3 linked regions of the Cupriavidus taiwanensis LMG 19424 genome follow. The protein of the gene in region 3 interacts with the protein of the main gene of each other region in a pairwise test. Links are inferred from orthologs where the notes say so. Each region holds a gene or a part of one and is shown on either strand. Other genes may lie near its edges.

Region 1 (5,500 bases), 250 kb from region 3 along the record:
GAGAAACACGCGTGCATCGCCGAACGCCCCCTGTGCCTCGCTGGTGGTGCGCTCGAATGCCGCGCGACATGCTTCCGGGTCGGCGTCGCGGATGACCCGCATGCCCTTGCCGCCGCCGCCGGCGCTGGCTTTCAGGATGACCGGAAAGCCGATGGCACTCGCCACGTCGAAGGCATGGCCGGCACTGCGGATCTCGCCGTCGTAGCCGGGAATGGTGTTGACGCCCGCCTGCTGGGCGATTCGCTTGGCGCGGATCTTGTCGCCCATGGCATCGATTGCGTCCGCACCGGGGCCGATGAAGCGTATGCCCGCAGCATCGAGCGCGCGGGCGAATGCGGCGTTTTCCGAGAGAAATCCAAAACCGGGGTGTACCGCGTCCGCGCCTGTGGCCCGGCACGCTGCAAGCATGTTGTCGATGGACAGGTAGGCCGCCACCGGCGTCGGCCCGTCGATCCGAAAGGCCTCGTCGGCCAGGCGTACCGCCAGCGAGTCCTGGTCCGCCTCGTGATAGACGACGACGGCGCGCTTGCCCAGGCGGCGGCACGTGCCGACGATGCGCACCGCGATCTCACCGCGGTTGGCAATCAATACCGTATGGATGGGAGTCATGGGCTGTGAGGTTCCAGGTTGCGCCCGGCGCAGCGCCTTGGGTTGGCCAGAGTGCCTTGTCGCGGCGCTCGAAGGATCGATGCGGTCATGGACGCTTCCGATCAGGCAAAGCGCGAGAAATCTGGTTGCCGCTTTGCAAAGAATGCGGCGATGGCTTCCTGCATTTCCTCGGACGCAAAGCAGCCTTCAAGCGCGCGGCCTTCCGCGGCCGTGGCGGCTGCCAGGCCGGCGCGGTGTCCCATGCGGAGCAGGCGCTTGCTGGCCCGCATGGAAGCCGGAGGAAGCGCGGCCAGCGCCGCCGCGGTCGCGTCGACGCGCGCCATCAGCGCCTCTTCAGGCAGCACGTCGTTCACGATGCCGGCGCGCAAGGCCCTCTGCGCGTCGAAAGGTTGTCCGAGCAGCACGAGTTCGGTCGCCAGTCGCGCGCCGGCGTGCAGAGACAGCAGGTAGCTGGAGCCAAATTCGGGCACGAGGCCCAGCCGAGTGAACGGCAGCTGGAACATCGTGCCTTCGGCCGCGAACACAAAATCGCAATGCAGCAGCAGCGTCGTGCCGCCCCCGATCGCGCTGCCCTGCACGGCGGCGATGATGGGTTTATCGAAGTCGTCCAGGCGCATCAGCAGCCGCGCGAAGGACGAACCGACATAGCCCTGCGGAAACGGCCCGCTCTGGAAACCACGCAAGTCACCGCCGGCACAGAAGCCTTCGCCCTGCGCCCGCAGCACCACCACGCGGGTTTGTTCGTCCTGTTGCGCGGCGCAGAGGTGCTGCTCGAACTCGCGGAACCACGCGTCGTTCATCACGTTGCGTGTGTCGGGCGAACCGAACGATACGGCAAGCACATGTCCGTTGCGTTCCGCATGGAAATTCTCGGCCACTGGTTTCCTCCTTTTGCTTCATTTCCCGATTCAAGGGGCCGTGACGGTCACGGCGTGAGGCAAAGTGTAGAAACGTGAAATTAAAAAAGCAAGTGATTGGTTTGTTTTTGGGCTACACTTCCGAACGTGGCAGAGCGGGACGACTGATCCCGCGTTGTCCGGCCGGTGGTTTTTGGTGTCGCGTCTTAGAATGACGGCTGCCCCAACTCAGTGACATCAAGCGAGAAATATGGCGCGACCCAAACGCGAGGACATCAACGACGTCAACCGCCGCAATGACCTGGTCATCGCGGCGGCGTTGCTGTTCAAGGAGAAGGGCTACCACGGCACGTCCATGCGCGACATCGCGCGGGCCATCAACATGCAGGCGGGCAGCCCCTTCTATCACTTCGCCACCAAGCAGGACCTGCTGTTCGCAGGCGTGGAGGCCGGCCTGCTGGCATGCCTGGCCGACCTCGAAGCCATCGACCCCAAGGCGTTGCCCCCCCTGGAATACTTCCGTGCGATGGCGCGCGCTCACCTGCGCTGCCTGCTCGAAACGCAGGGCGGGATGGTTCCCATGGTGGTGGACGAATGGCGTTACCTGGAAGGGCCGAACCTGGAAGCGGTGCTGGCGATCCGCCATCGCTTCGAGGCGCTATGGCAGTCTGCGCTGGCCCGGCTCAAGGATGCCGGGCTGGTCCGGCGCTCCGACGCGATGGCCTGCCGCTTTTTCCTCAGTGCCTTGCATGGTGCGGTGCGCTGGTACAAGCCGGATGGACCCATGTCGCCCGATGAAATTGCCGACGAACTCGTAGACTGGATACGCACCCGATAGCGTGCGCTGTCAGTGCCTGGCGCCTGGCCACCGGCACCGCTTTTCCGTCGATTCACGCCGCCAGCCTGTCGATTCCCGGCACACTCATGTCAGAACGCCGGAAGCCGGTGGTAACCTGCCCCCGTTACCGCCCCATCCGCCCGCCCGTGCCTTTCCCCCACTCCCGCCTCTGGCGCGCCGCCCCGGAGCAACGTGCCTACGAAGAAGCCCGCCATCGCGCGCGCGCGTTGCGTTTCTTCTACCTGCACGCCATGGTCTACGTGGTGGTGAACGCGATGCTGATCGGATTTCATCTGATGGGATCGTCGCACCGCTCCTGGGCCGGCGGCCCGCTGATGGGCTGGGGCATTGGGCTGGCGGTGCACGGGATCATGACCTGGGGACGGGTCGGCCTGCTCGGGCGGCGCTGGGAAGAGCGCAAGATTGCCGAGTACATGGCGCAGGAACAGGTGCGCACGCTGTCGACGGAGAAGCAGCTGGTCGAGGCGCGCATGAAGCTGCTGCAGGCGCAGATCGAGCCGCACTTCCTGTTCAACACGCTGGCCAATGTGGTCAGCCTGATCGAGCCCGCGCCGCAGAAGGCGACGATGATGCTGGAGCATTTCATCGCCTATCTGCGCGCGTCGCTTGCCGCCAGCCGCGCGACGCAAGGCACGGTGGCGCAGGAGGCGAAGCTGCTGCGCGACTATCTGGCGCTGATCCGCATCCGCATGGGCGAGCGCCTGCATTACACGGTCGATGTCGACCCGGAGCTCGAACCGATGCCGCTCGCGCCGATGCTGCTGCAGCCGGTGGTGGAAAATGCGATCAAGCATGGCCTGGAGCCGAAAATCGAAGGGGGGCGGCTGCTGGTCCGGCTGGAGCGGCGCGGCGCGCGCATGCTGGCGACGATCGAGGACGATGGCATGGGCTTCCGGCCGTCGGCCGGCGCGGGTGTCGGGCTGTCGAACCTGCGCGAACGGCTGGCGGTGCTGTATGACGGCGACGCCCACGTCAGGATCGAAGAGCGCTCTCCCGGTACCGCCGTATTGATCGACCTTCCGCTGCCGACAGCACCCTGAACCGGAGACGCCCGATGACGCCAACCGCGCTGATTGCCGACGATGAAGAGCACCTGCGTGCATACCTGCGTGGCAAGCTGCAGCGCCTTTGGCCAGAGCTGCAGATCGTTGCCGAGGCGACCAACGGCATCGAAGCCGCCGACGCCATTGCGCGGTTGTCGCCGAGCGTTGCTTTCCTCGATATCAAGATGCCGGGTCTGTCCGGGCTGGAAGTGGCGCAGGGGATGGAAACCGATACGCGGCTGGTGTTCGTCACCGCCTATGACGAATTTGCGCTCGATGCGTTCGAGCGCGCGGCGGTGGACTACCTGGTCAAGCCGGTCAGCGAGGAACGGCTCGGCCGCACCATCGACCGCCTGCGCAAGGCCTTGCAGGACGCGGCGCCCCTGCCTGAACTGGCGCAGCTGCTGAACCAGCTGACACGCGCCCAGCCACGCGTGGAAGGCGGCGCCCAGTTGCGATGGGTGCGGGCCAGCCGTGGCAATACCACCAGCCACGTGCCGATCCAGGAAGTGATGTACTTCCAGAGCGACGACAAGTACGTGGTAGTGCATACCCGGGATGGCGAGCACCTGATCCGGACGCCGCTGGCGGAACTGATGGCCGGCCTGGATCCGGAGGTGTTCTGGCAGATCCACCGCTCGTCCATCGTCAATATGGAATACGTGGCCGGCACGCGTCGTGACGAGTCGGGCCGGCTCTTTGTCAGGATGCGCGGCAGCGATGCCGAGCTGCCGGTGTCGCGCGCCTACATGCATCGGTTCCGGCAGATGTAGGCGGGCCGGCGGCGGGCGCCGCCGGCCAGGGATCCGGCTAGTGCCGGTCCATGAATTCCTGGATCTTGCGCTGTTCCCAGTCGCGACCCCGGCGCGACAGCCGCGTCCAGACCAGTAACCCGTGCAGGGCGAGTCCCAGGCTCCACGCCAGCGTGGTGGTCAGCGGCCAGGGCCAGCCCGTGGTGGCGTAATGCGACCAGGGCGGCGACGGAAAATAAAAGAAACGGAACCACAGCCACGCATTGACCACGGCGTAGACCAGCAGGTGGATATACCAGCCGCGCAGGGCGCGCACCATGCGGCGCGCGCGCCAGTAGGCCATGGCGTTGGGGTCGTTGGGCGGGAAGGCGTGGTGCATGGGATACCTCGTCATCATGAAGGTTGGCATGCGACAGGTATAGGCCACCGCCAGGCGTCGTTCCAGCCCCATGGGGCGAATCGACGGATTTCGTTCGCGAGCGAGCGTGCGGTCAGCGCGAATGTCGCGGCGTCGCCGCCTTCATGATTGCGCCTTGAGCGCATTCCAGACCGCTTGCACCCCCGGCAGCGGTGCCACGGCGCCGTGGCCTGTGGTGGCCAGCGCGGCGGCCACGCTGGCCCAGCGTGCGGCGCCGATGGCGTCATCCCCGGCCACCAGCCGCGCGAGATAGGTGCCGTCGAAGCAATCGCCTGCGCCGGTGGCATCGACCGCATCGACGCGCAATGGCGCCACGGCGGTCAGCTGTTCGCCGTCGGATACCAGGCAACCGCGGCTGCCCAGCTTTAACACCACCTGCCGCGCGCCCATCCGGTGGCACCACGCCACGATGCCCGCGGGATCGTCGATGCCGGCAAGCTGACGCACGTCGTCAAGGCTTGGCAGGAACAGGTCGCACAGGGGAAGGGTGGCGAGGATGACTTCCCGGGCGCGCTCCACGGGCCAAAGCGTCAGGCGCAGGTTGGGGTCGTAGGACACACTGGTGCCGGCCTGGCGAGCGATGCGGATCGCCTCGCGCACGGTACGCGCGGCGGAGTTGCTGATGGCCTGGCTGATTCCCGAGACATGGAGCCATGTCGCCCTTTCGATCAGTGCGACCGGCAGGTCCGCTGGCTGCATCCGGCTCGCGGCGGAGCCCGCGCGCCGATAGGTAAAGGCGTGGCCGTCAGGGCCGTGATGGACAAAGTAGAGCCCGGTAGGCGCCGAAGGGTCGATGACGACGCCGCTGGTGTCGACGCGCTCGGTGCGCAGCAGGTACAGGCACATGCGGCCGAATTCGTCGTCGCCGAGCCTGGTCACGTAGGCGCATCGTGCGCCCTGGCGCGCAGCGGCAATGATGGCGTTGGAGGTGTCGCCGCCAAAGCCCTGCACGTAGCTACGCG
Region 2 (5,754 bases), 890 kb from region 3 along the record:
CGTCTCTCTCTCCCTTGCCCGGTCCTTGCCGACCGGCGGCCGCGCGCAAACTTTGCTGCGCTGCGGTACACGTGCGCTGCCGGCCGGGATGCCAGCGCGGGCACGTGCTGGGAATGTACCCCGCGGCGGAGGTGGGGGAAAGTCTCTTGCGACGAACGGCGGGCACGGGGTGCGAACGGCACCGTGCGGGTGCGGACGGCGTGTCCGCCGCCCCGCAAGGTGCCGCCGGCGCCGCGCGCCGCTCAGGCGGCCAGCGCCTGGCGGTCCTGCTCGGACAGCGCGCTGCTTACGGTATCGCGCGACAGGTGCGGCGCGAACATGTTGATGAAGGCGTGCGCATAGCCGCGCAGGTATGCGCCGCGGCGCACCGCCACGCTGGTGGTGTTGGGCGCGAACAGGTGGTCGGCCGAGATCCGCACCAGGCCGGAGTCCTTGCGCTCGTCATAGGCCATCGAAGCGATGATGCCGACGCCAAGGTCCAGTTCGGCATAGGTCTTGATCACATCCGCGTCCAGCGCCGTCAGCACGATCTCGGGCTGCAGGCCCGCCTCGGCAAAGGCGCTGTCGATCTTGCGGCGGCCGGTGAAGCCGGCGTCGTAGGTGATCAGCTGGAAACCCGCGACGTCCTCGAGCGTGGGCTCGGGCAGGCGCGTGAGCGGATGGTCCGGCGACACCACCAGCACGTGCTGCCAGCTGTAGGCCTCGAACGAGGTCAGGCCGGCCTCGGTCGCCAGCGCCTCGGTCGCAATGCCGATATCGGCCTGCCCGGTCAGCAGCAGCTCGACGATATGCGTGGGCGATGCTTCCTGCAGCGCCAGCGTCACATGCGGGTATTCGCGGCGGAAGGCCTGCACCACGCGTGGCAAGGCATAGCGCGCCTGCGTGTGGGTGGTGGCGACGGTAAGCCGGCCGGTGTGGCGGCCGGCGTATTCGTCGCCAGCCTGGCGCAGGTTCTCGGCCTCGAGCAGCAGGCGCTCGACGATGCGCACGATCTCGCGGCCGGGCTCGGTGAGCCCGGTCAGGCGCTTGCCGTAGCGCTCGAAGATCTCCACGCCCAGCTCCTCCTCCAGCTCGCGGATCTGGCGCGACACGCCGGGCTGCGAGGTATAGAGCGCGTTGGCGACCTCGGTCAGGTTGAACTGGCGGCGTACCGCCTCGCGGATCGAACGGAGTTGCTGGAAGTTCATCGTGCGGCCTCTTGTTCCTGGGTGGGGGCGGTGCCGTTGGCCTGCGTAAAGACGCGCAGCTGGCGCGGGCGCACGGCAAGCAGCTCGCCTTCGCGGAATCCCGCGTGGCGGAAGCGCTCGAGCGGCAGCGCCACCTCGATCACGTCCTGGTTGTCTTCCCGCTCGAGTTCGAGCTGCGCCACCGGACCCAGCGTCAGCGCGCGGCGCAGCGTGACGGCGATGCCGTCGGCGCCGGGCGCATAGCGCTCCAGGTCCAGGTCGTGCGGACGGACGTACGCGACGGCATCGCCGGCGGTCTCGTGGCCGCTGCCGACCACCGGCAGCACCGCCTCGCCGGTATGCAGCAGGCCGCCGCTCTCGCCCACTTCCAGCCGGCCATGGAACAGGTTCACGTTGCCGAGGAAGCCGAATACGAACGGCGTGGCCGGATGGTTGTAGACCGCCTCGGGCGAGCCGAACTGCTCGACGCGGCCACGGTTCATCAGCACCACCTGGTCGGCCACTTCCAGCGCCTCTTCCTGGTCGTGCGTGACGAACACGCTGGTCACGTGCAGCTCATCGTGCAGGCGCCGCAGCCAGCGGCGCAGTTCCTTGCGCACCTTGGCGTCGAGCGCGCCGAAGGGTTCGTCGAGCAGCAGCACGCGCGGCTCCACCGCCAGCGCGCGCGCCAGGGCGATGCGCTGGCGCTGGCCGCCCGACAGCTGCGCCGGGTAGCGGTCGGCGAGCCAGTCGAGCTGGACCAGGTCGAGCAGCGCATGCACCTTCTCGCGGATCTGCGCTTCGCTCGGGCGCTCGGCGCGCGGCTTCACGCGCAGGCCGAAGGCCACGTTCTCGAACACGCTCATGTGCTTGAACAGCGCGTAGTGCTGGAATACGAAGCCCACCTGGCGCTGGCGCACATGCTGGTCGGAGGCATCGCGCCCGGACAGCACGATCTGGCCCGCGTCGGCGCGCTCCAGGCCGGCGATGATGCGCAGCAGCGTGGTCTTGCCGCAACCGGACGGGCCCAGCAGCGCGGTCAGCTCGCCTTCGTCGAAATCGAGCGAGACATTGTCCAGCGCGACGAAATCGCCAAAGCGCTTCTCTACGTTCTTGACCTGGATGCTCATGATGCTTGTCCTTGCATTGAAGCCGGCAGGCTTGCCAGCGGCCGCTCCGGTGCAGCCTCTTCGGTTTCCTTGCGGGCGCGCCATTCCACCAGCGTCTTGATGCCGAGCGTCACCAGCGCCAGCAGCGTCAGCAGCGACGCCACCGCGAACGCGGCCGCGAAGTTGTACTCGTTGTAGAGGATCTCCACGTGCAGCGGCATGGTGTTGGTCAGCCCGCGGATATGGCCCGACACCACCGACACCGCGCCGAACTCGCCCATCGCCCGCGCATTGCACAGGATCACGCCGTACAGCAGGCCCCAGCGGATATTGGGCAGCGTGATATGGCGGAAGGTCTGCCAGCCCGACGCGCCCAGCACGATCGCGGCCTCTTCCTCTTCGCTGCCCTGCGCCTGCATCAGCGGGATCAGCTCGCGCGCCACGAAGGGGAAGGTGACGAAGATGGTGGCCAGCACGATGCCCGGCACCGCGAACATGATCTTGATGTCGTGCGCCTGCAGCCACGGACCCAGCCAGCCCTGCGCGCCGAACAGCAGCACATAGACCAGGCCCGAGATCACCGGCGACACCGAGAACGGCAGGTCGATCAGCGTGATCAGCAGGTTCTTGCCGCGGAAGTCGAACTTGGCGATGGCCCACGCCGCCGCCACGCCGAACACTACGTTCAGCGGCACGGCGATCGCCGCCACCGTCAGCGTGAGCTGGATCGCGGCCAGCGCGTCGGGCTCGACCAGCGCTTCCCAGTACGTCTGCACGCCCTTGCGCAAGGCTTCATAGAACACCGACGCCAGCGGCACGAACAGGAACAGCGTCAGGAACAGCACCGCCACCGCGATCAGCGTGTAGCGCACCCATGGCGCCTCGCCGGTGGCATCGAAGCGGTGATGGCCGCTGGCGCCGCCCTGCCCGCCCAGGCGTGCCGAAACAGATCCGGCCATCTCAGAACTCCTTGCCCGTAGCGGGCGCTTCAGCAGCCAGCGCGGCGCGCGCACCGGACTGGTGGCGGCGCGTCCAGGCCTGCAGCAGGTTGATCAGCAGCAGCAGCGCGAACGAGATCACCAGCATCACCACCGCCACCGCGGTGGCACCGGCGTAATCGTATTGCTCCAGCTTGGAATAGATCATCAGCGGCGCGATCTCGGACACCATCGGCATGTTGCCCGAGATGAATACCACCGAGCCGTATTCGCCGGTGGCGCGCGCGAAGGACAGCGCAAACCCCGTCAGCAGCGCCGGCAGGATGGCCGGCAGGATCACGCGGCGGAAGGTTTGCAGCCGGTTGGCGCCCAGGCTGGCCGCGGCTTCTTCCAGCTCCTGCTCGACGTCTTCGAGCACCGGCTGCACCGTGCGCACCACGAACGGCAGGCCGATAAAGGTCAGCGCCACCACCACGCCCAGCGGCGTGAACGCGACCTTGATGCCGAGCGGCTCCAGGTAGCGACCGATCCAGCCGTTGCCCGCGAACAGCGCGGTCAGCGCGATGCCGGCCACCGCGGTCGGCAGCGCGAACGGCAGGTCGACCAGCGCATCGATCAGGCGCTTGCCGACAAAGCGGTAGCGCACCAGCACCCACGCCACGATCAGCCCGAACACCGTATTGACGATAGCCGCGATCAGCGACGCGCCGAAGCTCAGCTGCAGCGATGCCAGCACGCGCGGCGCCGTGATCGAGGTCCAGAACGCGTCCCACGTCATCGTGAACGTCTTCAGGAACGTGGCCGACAGCGGCACCAGCACGATCAGCGTCAGGTAGAACAGCGTGAACCCGAGCGACAGGCCGAAGCCCGGCAGCACCGTGAAGCGCTGCCTGGACGGGTTGCGCGGCGCGCGCGCCGAATCGGACGCGCGGGGCGCCGCCGGCGGCGGCGTGTCCGCCAGGGAGATGGATGGAGGCATGTCGTCTCGTCTGTGAGCGGTGCGCTGCCAGGCCCGATGGCCCAGCGTCGCCCGCTGTCCTTTATGATGCCGGCGCCTATTGCGCCGGCCTACGAGACAGATTCTGCAGACCCGCCTTTATAAAAAGAACGAATCTTTATGAATTTTCTTAGACGGTTTAGATATAAGGGACCGTCGAGGCGACTTCGACGCCGGCCTCCCATGGGGTGGCTGAGGCACTTTGTGTGCCGGTGTCGCCGGCCTGTGTGATCCGCTGTACCAGCGTATCGAGCAGCGCGAGACCTTCCGGCCACTCGCCGAGGCCCGAATCGGCATTGATATGGCCCAGATGGCCCACGTCGACCAGTTCGCTGCCCCACAGCGTGCCCCACGAGAATGCGGTGCGCTGCGGCATCCACGGGTCGTTGCGGCTGGCCGCAAGTATGGTAGGGAACGGCAGGCGGTACGCGGGCAGCAAGGCCGCCACGCCGAACTTGTCCGGATCGGCCGGCGCCACCAGCAATGCCCCGGCGATGCCGACCGGGTCCAGCGCCGCCTGGCGCAGCGTGGCCAGGCAGCCGAAGCTGTGCGCCACCAGCACGGCGCCGCGCGCGGCCACGCGCCGGGCCCGCATCACGCCTTCGGAAACGCGCTCGGCCCACAGCGGCAGGCTCGGCCGCGACCAGTCATGCTGCTCCACCCGCTGCCAGTCCGGGAACTGCTGCTCCCAGCGGCTCTGCCAGTGCCCGGGGCCGCTGCCATGCAATCCCGGCACCGTCAGCACCTGCAGGTGGCGCGGAATCTCCAGCCGCGCGGCGCGGCGCGGCAAGGTCTTGTCCGAATGCGTCATACCGGCTCCTCGCTCAGTGCATGCGGCGTCGCGACATCAGGTGCCGCGCCGCCACGCCCATCCGCCGCGCGCAGCGCGGCCGCGCTGACCAGCCCGCCGGCAAAGGCACCCTGCCCCAGGCCGATGCCAGCGGCCTGCAGGCGCTCGATGCTCTCGGTGTCCTGCAGCCGGCGCCCGATCAGAGTGACGCCCGCGCTGGCCGCGCTGGCGCGCAGCCCGGACAGCTGGCGGTCGGTCCAGGTGCGGCGCATGTCCAGCTTGAGCCAGTCCGGCAGCGCATGCGCCATCAGCGCGCCCGCCTCGGCCGGATCCGAGGCCTGCAGGCTCACCGCGAAGCCATTGCGCCGGTAATTGCCCACCACATGCAGCAACAGCCCCAGATCGTCATTGGCGCTGGCCGGCACCTGGATCACAAAGCGCTCCAGCGGCAACCCCAGCGACTGCAGCGCGCGCCGGAAAGCCGCGCCGTGGTCGTCGGCCACGGCGGCCAGCAGCCGGTTGTGCACGTTCAGCACCAGCTTGTGCCCGCCGTCCGCCGCAAAGTAGTTGATGGCATGCAGCAGGCGCGAGAGCCGGTCAAGCGATACCAGCGTATGGTCGTCCGCGGCCATCGCGAACAGCTTCCATGCCGCCAGGCCGACGCCATCCTCGGCGTAGGTATGGATGGCGCCTTCATGCGCCACCACCTGCCGGTCCGCCAGCGTGACCAGCGGCTCGAACGCACTGGTCAGCG
Region 3 (5,502 bases):
GCTGCCGCGGCTGGACTTTGCCGCGTCCAAGTCGGCCTGGTTCCAGGCGCTGGAAGGCGCCGGCGTGTCGATCAAGGTCGACACCGTGGACCGCACCCGCTTGCCGGCGTGGGTCGGCGAGCGGCTGGCGCTGCAGCAGCAGCGCGTGCAAGGCGGTGAGCCTGGCCGGCGCGCGCTGCAGTTCATCGCCGACAAGGTCGAGGGCAACCTGCTGGCGGCGCACCAGGAAATCCAGAAGCTGGGCCTGCTGTACCCGCCCGGCGAACTGAGCTTCGAGCAGGTGCACGACGCGGTGCTGAACGTGGCCCGCTACGACGTGTTCAAGCTGTCGGAATCCATGTTGTCGGGCGACGTGCCGCGGCTGGTGCGCATGCTCGAAGGGCTGCGCGGCGAGGGCGAGGCCACGGTGCTGGTGCTGTGGGCGCTGACCGAGGAAATTCGCGTATTATCCAAGGTCCGGCAAGGGCTGGCGGCCGGCAAGCCGGCGGGCGTGCTGATGCGCGAACTGCGCGTCTGGGGCCCGCGCGAGCGGCTGGTGCCGCAGGCCGCGCAACGCCTGGCGCAGCCACGGCTGGAAGCAGCCTTGGCGCTGGCCGCGCGACTGGACCGCCAGGTCAAGGGCCTGCAGGACCTGCCGCCGCCAGGCGCCGCGCCGCTGCCGGCGGAGCCGTGGGACGGCTTGCAGCAGCTGGCGCTGATGATTGCGCGCTAGGAGTTGCGTTCCTGAGGCGTTTGCTCGCCGAAGGTTTGCTCCCCTCTCCCGCGCGCGGGAGAGGGGAGGAACACACACTGACACGGCCTTTCCCCCGGCCACTGACATGACCGAGTTCGACCTCAACCAATACATGGACCGCGTCGGCCGCCAGGCCCGCGCGGCGTCGCGCGCGATCGCGCGTGCCTCCACCGCCGACAAGAACCGTGCGCTGCTGACCATCGCCGCCGCGATCCGCCGCGATGCCGACCAGCTCAAGGCCGTCAACGCGCGCGACGTCGAGCGCGCCCGCGCCAACGGCCAGGACGCCGCCTTCGTCGACCGCCTGACGCTGTCGGACAAGGCCATTGCCACCATGGCCGCGGGGCTGGAGCAGATCGCCGCGCTGCCTGACCCGATCGGCGAGATCTCGAACATGAAGTTCCGCCCGACCGGCATCCAGGTGGGCCAGATGCGCGTGCCGCTGGGCGTGATCGGCATCATCTACGAGTCGCGCCCCAACGTGACCATCGACGCCGCCGCGCTGTGCCTGAAGTCGGGCAACGCCACCATCCTGCGCGGCGGATCCGAGGCGATTGAATCCAACACCGCGCTGGCCGCGCTGGTGGCCGAGGGCCTGTCCGCCGCCGGCCTGCCGCCGGAAGCCGTGCAGGTGATCGAGACCACCGACCGCGCCGCGGTCGGTCGCCTGATCACCATGACCGAATTCGTCGACGTGATCGTGCCGCGCGGCGGCAAGAGCCTGATCGCGCGCCTGATGGAAGAAGCGCGCGTGCCGATGATCAAGCACCTGGACGGCATCTGCCACGTCTACATCGACGCCGAGGCCGACCTGGACAAGGCCGTGCGTGTCTGCGACAACGCCAAGACCCAGCGCTACGCGCCGTGCAACACCATGGAAACGCTGCTGGTGTCCCAGGACATCGCCGCCGCCGCGCTGCCGCCGCTGTGCCGCATCTACCAGCAGAAGGGCGTCGAGCTGCGCGTGTGCCCGGCCACCCGCGCCACGCTCGAAGCGGCGGGCTTCAGCGGCCTGGTCGATGCCTCAGAGGAAGACTGGCGCCTGGAATACCTGGCGCCGATCCTGGCGATCAAGACCGTCGTTGGCCTCGATCAAGCCATCTCGCATATCAATGAGTACGGCTCGCACCATACCGACTCGATCATCACCGAGAACTACTCGGCGGGCATGCGCTTTATCCGCGAGGTCGATTCGGCCAGCGTGATGATCAATGCCTCGACCCGTTTTGCCGATGGCTTCGAATACGGCCTGGGCGCGGAGATCGGCATCTCCAACGACAAGCTGCATGCGCGCGGCCCGGTCGGGCTGGAAGGGCTGACCTCGCTCAAGTACGTGGTGTTCGGGCACGGCGAGGTTCGGACGTAAGTGCGGCATTCGCTTGCCAGTGGAATTTGGAAGTTGTCGAAAACAATAACGTCATCAGGCACCGATGCTCTGGGTCAAAGCGCTGCATATCGTCTTCGTCGTTTCGTGGTTCGCCGGCCTGTTCTACCTGCCGCGCATCTTCGTCAATCTGGCGATGGAAACCGAAGCCGCCAGCACGCAGCGCCTGCTGTTGATGGCGCGCAAGCTGTTCCGCTTCATGACCATGCTGGCAGTGCCGGCGGTGGTGTTCGGGCTGTGGCTGTACCTCGGCTATGGCATTGGCCGCGGCGCGGGGCAGGGTTGGATGCATGCCAAGCTGGCGCTGGTGCTGGTGCTGATCGGCTACCACCACGGCTGCGGCGTGCTGCTGCGCAAGTTCGAGGCGGGGCGCAACGCGCGCTCGCACAAGTTCTATCGCTGGTTCAACGAGCTGCCGGTGCTGGTGCTGCTGGCGGTGGTGATCCTGGTCGTGGTCAAGCCGTTCTGAGGCTGGCCGCGTTTCGCCTTTATATTGCTGCCTGATTTCGTCTCGGAAACCAACATGAGCAAGCTGGTCGACTACTACCTGACGCCGCAATCGCCGTACGTCTACATGGGCCATGCCCGGTTCAGCGACATCGCCGCGCGCCATGGCGCGCAGGTGAACCTGAAACCGGTCGACCTGGGAAAGGTGTTCTCTGTCTCCGGCGGGCTGCCGCTGGCGCAGCGCCCGCCGCAGCGCCAGGCGTACCGCCTGGTCGAGCTCAAGCGCTGGAGCGAGTTCCTGAACCTGCCGCTGAACCTGGAGCCGACGTTTTTCCCGGTGTCGGGCGACGCTGCCAGCAAGCTGATCATTGCCGCGCAACTGGCGCATGGCACCGCGCGCGCGATGGCGCTGACCGGCGCGATCGGCGCGGCGGTGTGGGCGCAGCAGCGCAATATCGCCGATGCCGCCACGCTGGCGCAGATTGCCGACGAGACCGGCCTGGATGGCGCCGGCCTGCTCAAGGCCAGCGAAGCCCAGTCGGTGCAGGCCGCCTATGCGCAGAACACGCAGGACGCGATCTCGGCCGGCGTATTCGGCGCGCCGTGGTACGTCTACGACGGCCAGCCGTTCTGGGGCCAGGACCGGCTCGATTTTCTCGACCGCGCGCTGGCCGCGGCCTGACCTAAGCTACCGATACTTCCCCGTCCGCCACGGCGGACGTTTTTGTTTGCAGGAATCCCTCTCATGACCCAAGCCTTCTTTGCCCCTTGCCCGCGCGGCCTGGAGAGCGCGCTCGCCGAAGAGCTGCGCGAGATCGCCGCGATGCCGGGCATGGCTGCGCTGGCGCCTTTTTCGGTGCACCAGGAAGTGCCGGGCGGCGTCAACTTCTCGGGCGAGATGGCTGCCGCCTATGCGGTCAACCTGCACTCGCGCATTGCCAGCCGGGTGCTGATGCGCGTGGCCGCGCGCGGCTACCGGCACGAGGACGACATCTACACGCTGGCGCGCGGCGTGCGCTGGGAGCAGTGGTTCTCGCCCGACGAGTCGCTGCGCGTGGACATTACCGCCCACAAGTCGCCGCTGCGCAGCCTCAATTTCACCGCGCTGCGGGTCAAGGACGGCGTCTGCGATGCCATGCGCGAGCGCCTGGGCGCCCGGCCCAGCGTCGATACCGTCAGCCCCGATGTGCGCATCTACGCCCACCTGACCGAGCGCGACTGCACGCTGTATCTCGACACCACCGGCGAGCCGCTGTTCAAGCGCGGCTGGCGCACCGAGAAGGGCGAGGCCCCGCTGAAGGAAAACCTTGCGGCCGGTATCCTGCGCCTGGCGGGCTGGGTGCCGGGCCAGACCTTCCGGCCCTTCTACGACCCGATGTGCGGCAGCGGCACCTTCCTGATCGAGGCCGCGCAGGTGGCGCTGGGCATCGCGCCGGGCGGCAGCCGCAGCTTCGCCTTCGAATGGCTCAAGGGCATGGACACCAAGGCGTGGCAGAAGCTGAAGTCGGACGCGCAGCGCGCCCGCATGCTGGCCTCGGCCGATGAACTGCAGGTGGTCGGTTCGGATATCTCCACCGACATGCTGGCGATCACGCGCGCCAACTGGGAGCGCGCCGGCCTGCCGGGCGAGGCGCGCACCAAGCAGGTGGACGCGCGCTTCGTGCAGCCGCCCTATGACGAGCCGGGCCTGCTGCTGATGAATCCCCCGTACGGCGAGCGCATCGCGGTGCGCGGCCAGCGCCGCGCGCCGGAGGACGAGCTGCCGCGGGATGAAGTCGAAGAGGCCGCCGCCAACCAGTTCGCCAGCGCCTTTGCCACCACCCTGAAGCAGCATTTCGCCGGCTGGCAGGCGTGGGTGTTCACCGGCGACCTGGGCTTTCCGCGCCGGCTGCGGCTGAAGGAATCGCGCCGCACGCCGCTCTACAACGGCAATATCGAGTGCCGGCTGTTCCGTTTCGACATGGTGCGCGGCGCCAACCGGGCACCGCAAGGGGACTGACCGGGGCCGCGCGCCGCCCCTGTGATGTCAGGGGCGCTTGCGCCCCGTCAGCGCGTCGGGGTTGCGGCTGAAATCCGCGAGGAAGCTCTGCAGGCTGACCACCGGCTCCTGCAGCAGGTGGCGCGGCAGGTCGAACAGCGCGTAGAAGAACTCTTCCCTGCCTTCGCAGCGCTCGGCCGGCAGGCAGTATTGCTCCCAGTCGACGCAGGCCGGCGTGTACATGCCGTTGCCGGGCCAGAAGAAGGGCACGAGCCGGCCTTCGCGCAGGCCTTCGATCAGCGCGGCGGGGGCGTCGTAGGCTTCGGCCGACTCCACCTGCGTCATCAGGCCGGCGCGGGTCTCGATCACCATCAGCGTGGCGTGGCCCTGCGCGGTCAGCAGCAGGATGCCGGCGGGATTCGGGTACAGGTAGTACTCGACGAAGCCGTAGCGCGCGGTCAGCTGGCGCACGCGCTCGGTCATGGCCGGATCGGACAGGAACGAGAACGAATGCCGCGTCAGCAGCTCGCGCAGCGTGCGCGACAGCGTGGCGAAGTACGCCTGCTGCATGGCCTCGATTTCCTGGTCCAGCCGCTCCACCATATTGCTGTCGTGCTTTTTCACATAGCGGTCGATCAGCCCGTGGTTGAAGCCCTGCACGGCGATGCTTTCGTCGGCGGTGCCGGTAAGCAGGATGGTCTTGCAGGGCAGGTCCTGCAGCGCCTGGCAGAATTCCAGGCCGTCCATCTGCGGCATCGAATAGTCGACCACCACCACGCCAGGCTGCAGGAAGCGGTTGACGTCGTGGATCTGGCGGTAGATGCGGTCGATATCCAGCTGCACCGTGCGCCGCTCAGTCAGGAAGGTGAGGTCGTCGTGCGTGACGCGCACCGGCAGGAAGCCGGGGAAGCGGGTGGCGTAGGCTTCGCGGATCCACTGCAGCGCTTCGCGCGGGTCGGT

Evidence for each region. The genes of interacting proteins can lie anywhere in the genome.
Region 1: the proteins of RALTA_RS12705 (region 3) and RALTA_RS13850 interact in binary tests that used the Escherichia coli proteins (3 or more experiments, as listed by UniProt). The link is inferred for Cupriavidus taiwanensis LMG 19424 from one-to-one orthologs.
Region 2: the proteins of RALTA_RS12705 (region 3) and RALTA_RS08560 interact in binary tests that used the Escherichia coli proteins (3 or more experiments, as listed by UniProt). The link is inferred for Cupriavidus taiwanensis LMG 19424 from one-to-one orthologs.

The regions. Positions count from the first base shown.
Region 1 is NC_010528.1:3,016,111-3,021,610, reverse strand. Bases 2,516-5,260 are described here. They hold RALTA_RS13850 (LytR/AlgR family response regulator transcription factor), read left to right. Parts: upstream 2,516-3,379; coding sequence 3,380-4,141; downstream 4,142-5,260. Other genes in these bases: RALTA_RS13840 (sugar kinase), read right to left, coding at 4,641-5,260; RALTA_RS13845 (2TM domain-containing protein), read right to left, coding at 4,179-4,499; RALTA_RS13855 (sensor histidine kinase), read left to right, coding at 2,516-3,365. In the rest of the region: RALTA_RS13870 (acetyl-CoA carboxylase biotin carboxylase subunit), read right to left, coding at 1-588; RALTA_RS13865 (enoyl-CoA hydratase/isomerase family protein), read right to left, coding at 711-1,487; RALTA_RS13860 (TetR/AcrR family transcriptional regulator), read left to right, coding at 1,717-2,304; more of RALTA_RS13855, read left to right, coding at 2,451-2,515; more of RALTA_RS13840, read right to left, coding at 5,261-5,500. UniProt on the Escherichia coli protein: Member of the two-component regulatory system BtsS/BtsR, which is part of a nutrient-sensing regulatory network composed of BtsS/BtsR, the low-affinity pyruvate signaling system YpdA/YpdB and their respective target proteins, BtsT and YhjX.
Region 2 is NC_010528.1:1,871,905-1,877,658, forward strand. What follows is about bases 241-3,239. They hold RALTA_RS08560 (sulfate/molybdate ABC transporter ATP-binding protein), read right to left. Parts: upstream 2,297-3,239; coding sequence 1,184-2,296; downstream 241-1,183. Other genes in these bases: RALTA_RS08555 (CysB family HTH-type transcriptional regulator), read right to left, coding at 243-1,187; cysW (sulfate ABC transporter permease subunit CysW), read right to left, coding at 2,293-3,234; cysT (sulfate ABC transporter permease subunit CysT), read right to left, coding at 3,236-3,239. Outside these bases: more of cysT, read right to left, coding at 3,240-4,192; RALTA_RS08575 (RBBP9/YdeN family alpha/beta hydrolase), read right to left, coding at 4,350-5,021; RALTA_RS08580 (EAL domain-containing protein), read right to left, coding at 5,018-5,754. UniProt on the Escherichia coli protein: Part of the ABC transporter complex CysAWTP involved in sulfate/thiosulfate import. Responsible for energy coupling to the transport system.
Region 3 is NC_010528.1:2,762,476-2,767,977, reverse strand. Bases 1-2,958 are described here. They hold RALTA_RS12705 (glutamate-5-semialdehyde dehydrogenase), read left to right. Parts: upstream 1-818; coding sequence 819-2,099; downstream 2,100-2,958. Other genes in these bases: RALTA_RS12695 (2-hydroxychromene-2-carboxylate isomerase), read left to right, coding at 2,641-2,958; RALTA_RS12700 (CopD family protein), read left to right, coding at 2,164-2,586; holA (DNA polymerase III subunit delta), read left to right, coding at 1-712. In the rest of the region: more of RALTA_RS12695, read left to right, coding at 2,959-3,246; RALTA_RS12690 (THUMP domain-containing class I SAM-dependent RNA methyltransferase), read left to right, coding at 3,310-4,563; RALTA_RS12685 (response regulator), read right to left, coding at 4,591-5,502. UniProt on the Escherichia coli protein: Catalyzes the NADPH-dependent reduction of L-glutamate 5-phosphate into L-glutamate 5-semialdehyde and phosphate. The product spontaneously undergoes cyclization to form 1-pyrroline-5-carboxylate.